DNA from 3 places in the Halomonas sp. PAMB 3264 genome. Region 1 is predicted to be linked to each of the others. Evidence: predicted binding sites of a transcription regulator. Region 1 holds the regulator's gene; each other region holds the start of a gene.

Region 1 (2,268 bases):
GCTGGGCGCTGTGGGTGCGAAGCGACGCCGAGGCGTTCGCCGCCATGTACCGCACGCTGCGCCTGGTCAGCGAACACCAGGGGCCCAAACGGCTGTTGGCGCTGCATGAGCCGGGCCTGCCCCGCGCCGGGCTGCTCGAGAATCTGCGCGCGGCGGCGGCGGCGTACCTGGGGATCGAACTGCTGCTTTTGGCCAGGTAGGCCATACTGAGTGAGCCACTATGGTTAGGTTATGCTAATGAGAAACGTCATTCTCGCAGCGCTGAGTGGGGTGGTGGCCAGCGGGCTTTCGCTGTCGGCCCTGGCGGGCGGGGGCAGCTGGAGTGTCGATACGACCGGGCTGATGGTCGCGATGAGCGACCGGGCAAGTGCCAGCCAGGCGCTCGCGCCGCCGCCCAGTGCCGAGATTCATCAGGGGCGCATCGAGCGCGTCAACTGGCGCTTCGAAGCGCCGCCGGGGGCCGATATCCATGCCTGGCTTTGCCACCCGGAGCGCTGCGTCGCCCTCGACGGCCAGCGCGGCAGTGCCACCGGCCTTGCCGGGCTCAATGCCGGCGCGCCGCTCGAGTTTCGTTTCGCGTTGGGGCGTGGCCAGCCGCCGGTGAGGGTGAGAGGGCTTCAAGTGATTGTGAACTATCAGTGACCAGCGATTAGCCAGGGGCACGCCGATGTATACAGCAAAGGGAAGAATCCAACACAGCGATATGGTCAACCAGCACATGCCGCTGGTGCGTCGCCAGGCGCTGGCGTTGCAAGTTCGTTTGCCGGCCAGCATCGAGCTCGACGATCTGATCCAGGCCGGCATGGTAGGGCTTTTAGAGGCGCTGGGGCGTTTTGATGCCGCCCAGGGGGCGAGCTTCGCCACCTTTGCTAGCCAGCGAATTCGCGGGGCGATGGTCGACGAGCTGCGCACCCGGGACTGGCTGCCGCGCAGCGTACGCCGCTCGGCCCGGGCCATGGACGAGTCCGTGCGCCGGCTGGAGCAAAGCCTGGGGCGCGCCCCGGAAGAGAGCGAGATCGCCCGCGACCTGGACATCCCGCTCGATGAGTATCAGCAGCTGCTGGCGGACACCAACAGCGGCCACCTGCTGCCCTTCGAGGAGCTTCTGGAAGAGGGCAGCGAGCCGCTTCAGGAGTCGCTGAACGCGCCTTTCGAGGAGCTGCTGGACGGCCAGCAGCGCGACACTCTGATTGCCGCGATCGAAGCGCTGCCGGAGCGCGAAAAGCTGTTGATGGCGCTCTACTACCAGGAAGAGCTCAACCTCAAGGAGGTGGGCGCGGTACTGGGCGTCACCGAGTCGCGCGTATCGCAGCTGCACAGCCAGGCCATCAGCCGTTTACGGGCGCGTCTGCACGAGCCGGACTGAGCCGTTTTCACCGTTAATCCCTACCGGCGAGGAGCCGTCGATGAACCCCTCTACCCTGATTGGAATAGGCGCCAGCATCCTGTTGCTGGTGAGCGTACTGTTCTTTACCGCGGAGTCCGCGGCAAGCTTTATCAACCTGCCCGGGCTTGCCATCGTCATCACCGGCACGCTGGCGGCGACCTTCATCAGCTATCCGCTCAAGGAGGTGGTGCGCGTGGTCCGCCTGGTGGGGCTGGTATTTCGCCGCGAGAATACCTTCGTGCGCGACGACATCGACGAGCTGGTCTCCATGGCCAGGCTCTGGTTCAAGGGCGACGTGCGCGCGGTAGAGCGCGAGCTCGAACACACCCGCAACCCGTTCTTGCGCACCGGCATCCAGCTCGTCATCGCCAACACCAAGGAAGACGAGATCTTTGACATGCTGCGCTGGCGCATCGCCAGGCTCAAGGCGCGCGAGCACGCCGAGGCGCAGATCTTTCGCACCATGGCGACCTATGCCCCGGCGTTTGGCATGATCGGCACCCTGGTCGGGCTGGTCAACATGCTCGAAGTCATGGACGCGGGGGATCTCGAGGTGATCGGGCCGCGCATGGCGGTGGCGCTTCTCACCACCTTCTACGGCATCCTACTGGCGAATCTGGTGTTCAAACCGGTGGCGGTGAAGCTCGAGCGGCGCACCGAGGAGCGCCTGATCACCATGAACATGGTGCTCGAAGGCATTTCGCTGATCACCAAGCGCCGGCTGCCGTCGTTCATCGAAGAGACGCTGAACTCGTTCGTGGCCAACTACCACGATGAGATCAACGACCCCCATGTGAAGCCGCGCCCAGGCAGCGGCGTCGCGGCGAAAGGCTAGCGCCATGCTCAATTGTGACGCCCGCCACGCGCTGGAATCGCCCTTC
Region 2 (2,268 bases), 380 kb from region 1:
GACCGGCGTGCTCGTCCCCGGCCCACCCTGATGAAATTCGTGTACCCGATGCCCGTCCACCGCCACCACGACCGTATGCAGCCGGTCGAGCGCGCCGGCCTGCTCATCGAGCGCCTTGAAGGCCGCGTCGGAGGGCGTTTGGGCAAGCGCCCCTTCGCTCAAGAGCGCTAACCCCAGCACGAGCATCACCGCTTGAGAGAACATTCGCACGCGCATGGGTTTTCCTTTTTGTAATGCCAACGAGGCTTTCAAAAAGCGTAGAGCGTGCGCGCGCCAGGCGCACGTAAATTACGCAAACCGCCCCAAAGCCTGCTAGTCTGAGGATGTTGCCTCGATGGGTAAGCAACCCTTTGATTTTCCTAAAACGCAAAAAAGCAAGGAGCGCCGCAATGCGTAACATCATCTATATCGTGGGTCTGGTCGTCGTCGTGCTGTTCATTCTTTCGATGCTTGGCCTGCGCTAATCAAGGCGCCGTGCCAAACACAAACGCCCGCAAATGCGGGCGTTTTTACGTTCGAGCGGAGCCTTTTGCGCTAGGCGCAGTCCGCCGCGCCCTGGCCGAACAGGTCGAACATGATGTCCCGGCCAAGGGAGGTCAGCACGAAACGCCCTTCCTGATTGGTCATTCCCGCCGCGTTTGATTCAAGCATTTCACGACACGCCGCCCAGCCCGCATCCTGCTCATCGAGCGCCGCGATCTCGCGCTTTGCCAACCCGCAGCCGGGCAGCGTCACGGTTTCCAACACATGACCGTTCACGTACAAAAGCTCTGCCAGTGTGAACAGGCACTGACGCAGCCGAGACGCGTCTACGGCGGCAGAGGCGGCGGGGGTGTCACCTTCGCAGGGCATTGAATGCTCCATCGATTAACGAACAACGTTTCCCTAGTGTAATGGAGCTGACCTATTTAGACCAAGGTCTAAGTTTTTGGCGTGTTCAACGCTTGGGCTCGGTACGTATTGCGCCCTGCGGTTATTTCCTCTTGGGTGGCTCTTTTAACCGAAAAAGTCGTAAAGATTACAGAAAATAACCGTTTACTAAGTTAAAAGTGTGATAAAGGCTAAAGACACTGCGCGATTTGCCGATAATCAATGCATTGACACAGGCAAATTTCAGCTCGCCTAAAGAGCAGGCGATCACATTTAAAGGGGCAGCAATCGATGGCTTCCATATCTTCACTGGGCATTGGCTCGGGGCTCGATTTAAACGGGCTATTGGATCAGCTTCAAACCGCCGAGCGCGCCAAACTTCAGCCCATTGCCGAGCAGGTTCAATCTGCCAACACGACCGTCTCTGCCTATGGAGCGCTCAAAAGCGCGGTTTCCACGTTCCAGGATGCCACCCAGGCGTTGAACGATACGTCGTCGTTTGAAAGCCTCACCACCAATGTCGAGGGCGACGGTGTTATCGCCATTGCGTCCAGCGAAGCACAGGCGGGCCGGTACGACGTAGAGGTCGATCAACTGGCAACTGCTGGTAGCCTCGTGACAGAGCGTTTGGATAGCGCTGACGAAAGTGTTGTCAGCGGTGAGCAGACGCTCAGCTTCGCACTGACTGAAGGCAGTATGCCCGAGATCACGATCGCCGATGGCAGTTCGCTTGAAGACATTCGAGACGCCATCAACGATCAAGGCGGCGGTCAGGTGACTGCCTCTATCATCAACGACGGGCAAGGGTATCGGCTCTCGGTCATGTCGAGCGAGACCGGCGCTGATGCCAGTATCGAAAGTACCAATTTCTCGACCATTCTATCCGGTGATGGCACCACCTCGGACACTCAGGTCGTGCAAAAGGGACAGAACGCGGCATTCAACGTCAACGGTATCGATATCGTCAGTGCCTCCAACCAGGTCGAGGGCGCCATTCAAGGAATGACCTTGACGCTCACGGAGGCCGGTACTTCGAGTACCATCAAGGTCGAGCAGGATAATGAAGCACTGCGTGAGAACGTGAATACCTTTGTGGAAAGCTTCAACACGCTCAAGAGCACCTTGAATACCTTGACCAACTTCGATGTGGAAACGGGCCAGTCGGGAGGCTTGAACGCTGATGCGACCACACGAGCCGTCGAGCGCGAGCTCCGTCAGGCTATTAGCGGTATGACCGGCGGTGACGGCTTCAACGTACTGTCCGACGTCGGCATTTCATTGCAAACCGACGGTACGCTAAAGGTCGATGACGAAAAGCTGGATAACGTCATTGCCACCCAGCCGGACAGGCTGGCCCAATTTTTCGCAGGGAGCAGCGAAGGAGGCGGCATGGCCGGA
Region 3 (2,268 bases), 390 kb from region 1:
CATTTGGCGTACGGTCATGCTTGCACCGCTGGACGTATCCAAAAGGCAGAACGGGTTGGCCCATAGCAAACGAGGTTTACGTTTGGGTGTGGCGGGAGTCGTCTTGGCCATTAGGCAGCTCGCAAAAAAGTGGCAGTCTGCCTAGTCTACTTCGCGACCACGTGTACCAAAGAGGCAAATGCACCGGTTTTTAAGCAGGTATTCCATGGACTGCTTCAGGAACCAGGGTTGCGAAGGAGATAATTATAGTTACCGAATGTGCGACGCCACGCTTTAGGCTGGCCTGGTAGGAAACGTGTAAAGGAGCTGACACTGAGCCACCTAAAAGAAAACGGGGCCTTTTGGCCCCGTTCGGTTGTTTCATTAGTTGTACCGCTGAAAGAATTAACCCAGCAGAGACAGTACAGACTGCGGCGTCTGGTTCGCCTGGGCCAGCATGGAGGTACCCGCCTGCTGAAGGATGTTGGCGCGAGTCATGTTGGACACTTCTTTCGCGTAATCGGCGTCTTCGATTCGTGAGCGCGCTTCGGACAGGTTGGTCGAGGTGGTCGCCAGGTTGTCGATTACGGAGTCGAAGCGGTTCAGCGTGGCACCCAAGGTTGCGCGGTTGGTGTCCAGAGTCTTGGTCGCGGCATCGACGGAGTCGATTAGATTCTGGAAGCTGCTGTGGGCTGCGGTGCCACCACTAACGGCAAATGTGGTGCCGGTGATTTCACTGCCGCTTGCTAAGCCCAGACCCGCCACAGTCGCATCGACGGTCTTGACACTAATCACGTCTTCGGAATCGGTGTTGGAGCCAACCTGAATGCTCAGGCTGCCGCTGGCATTGAGCAAGCTAGTGCCGTTGAAGTTGTTGCTGCCTGCTACGCGGTCGATCTCGGCCAGACGCTCGTTGATCTCAGTGGTGATCGCAGTACGGTCATCGGCGGTGTTGGTATCGTTGGCGCCCTGAACCGCCAATTCGCGAATACGCTGCAGGTTGTCGTTGATCTGGTCCAGACCGCCTTCCATGGTTTGAACGAGCGAGATACCGTCGCTGGCGTTACGGCTCGCCTGATCCATACCCTTGATCTGGGCGGTCATCTTGTTAGCGATGGCCTGGCCCGCTGCGTCGTCGGAAGCGCTGTTGATACGCAGGCCGGAAGAGAGACGCTCCTGCGCCTGAGCCAGCATGCCCTGGGACTTGCTCAGGTTGTTCTGGCCAATCATGGAAGTAATGTTGGTATTGATGACGGACATGGGGTAATCCTCTGTGTTTAGTGGCCCAGAAGAGGCCTTTAAATCGGCGCTTGCATCGCCGTTATTATAATTAACGGCTGTTGGAGGTACTTCTTTAGGCCTTTCGCGCGATTCACATGAGAAAAAATGCGGGAGGCGCCCAACGAAAAACGGGGCCTTGCGGCCCCGTCGTTCACTTCACTCGTTGTGCTACTGCTCGAGCAATTAACCCAGCAGAGACAGTACGGACTGCGGCGTCTGGTTAGCCTGCGCCAGCATGGAGGTGCCCGCCTGCTGGAGGATATTAGCGCGGGTCATGTTGGAGACCTCATCCGCGTAGTCGGCATCTTCGATGCGCGACCGAGCTTCGGAAAGGTTGGTTTCGGTCGTTGCCAGGTTGTCGATCACCGAATCGAAACGGTTGAGCGTGGCACCCAGCTCCGCACGATTAGTGTCCAATTCTTTTACGGCGCTATCCACTGAATTAATCAAAGATTGGAAATCACTATGGTCACCACCACCTGATACCGCGGTGGCCGCTGCCTCCAGGTTGGCAACCCCACCACTCACCGCGCCCAGGTTGTCGCTAGTGGCGTCAAAGCGGCTTACTGAAATGGTGTCATCGTCAGTGGTGTTCGCGCCGATCTGAATTTCCAGGTCGTCAGTACTAACGCCGTCCAGCAAGTTAGTACCGTTGAAGTTGTTGCTACCCGCAACACGATCAATTTCTTCAATACGCTCAGTGATCTCGGTGGCAATCGCCGCGCGATCTTCTTCCGTGTTGGTATCGTTAGCGCCCTGCACCGCCAGCTCACGAATACGTTGCAGGTTGTCGTTGATCTGATCGAGACCACCTTCCATGGTTTGCACCAAGGAAATGCCGTCGCTGGCGTTACGGCTGGCTTGGCTCATACCGTTGATTTGGGCAGTCATCTTGTTGGCGATGGCTTGACCTGCGGCATCGTCGGAGGCGCTGTTAATACGCAGTCCGGAAGAGAGACGCTCCTGCGCCTGAGCCAGCATGCTTTGTGAAGAGCTCAGATTATTCTG

Evidence for each region. The regulator FliA, encoded in region 1, starts transcription of late flagellar genes. The targets are predictions, from matches to a motif close to CTAAAGTTNNNNNNNNNNCNGCCGATA.
Region 2: a site for FliA is predicted at 1,062-1,088, ahead of fliD (flagellar filament capping protein FliD). Genes of this name have one in related genera too.
Region 3: a site for FliA is predicted at 1,311-1,337, ahead of RN347_RS14385 (flagellin). Genes of this name have one in related genera too.

Annotation. Positions count from the first base shown of each region.
Region 1 covers NZ_CP134866.1:3,566,122-3,568,389, reverse strand. The annotation lists gene RN347_RS16305 (hypothetical protein) at 1-200, shown strand, start outside; gene RN347_RS16300 (flagellar protein FlhE) at 238-642, shown strand; gene RN347_RS16295 (RNA polymerase sigma factor FliA) at 668-1,366, shown strand; gene RN347_RS16290 (MotA/TolQ/ExbB proton channel family protein) at 1,407-2,222, shown strand; gene RN347_RS16285 (OmpA family protein) at 2,227-2,268, shown strand, end outside.
Region 2 covers NZ_CP134866.1:3,187,423-3,189,690, reverse strand. The annotation lists gene RN347_RS14425 (serine hydrolase) at 1-216, opposite strand, end outside; gene RN347_RS14420 (hypothetical protein) at 535-852, opposite strand; gene fliD (flagellar filament capping protein FliD) at 1,162-2,268, shown strand, end outside.
Region 3 covers NZ_CP134866.1:3,179,895-3,182,162, forward strand. The annotation lists gene RN347_RS14380 (glycosyltransferase) at 1-111, opposite strand, end outside; gene RN347_RS14385 (flagellin) at 385-1,239, opposite strand; gene RN347_RS14390 (flagellin) at 1,444-2,268, opposite strand, start outside.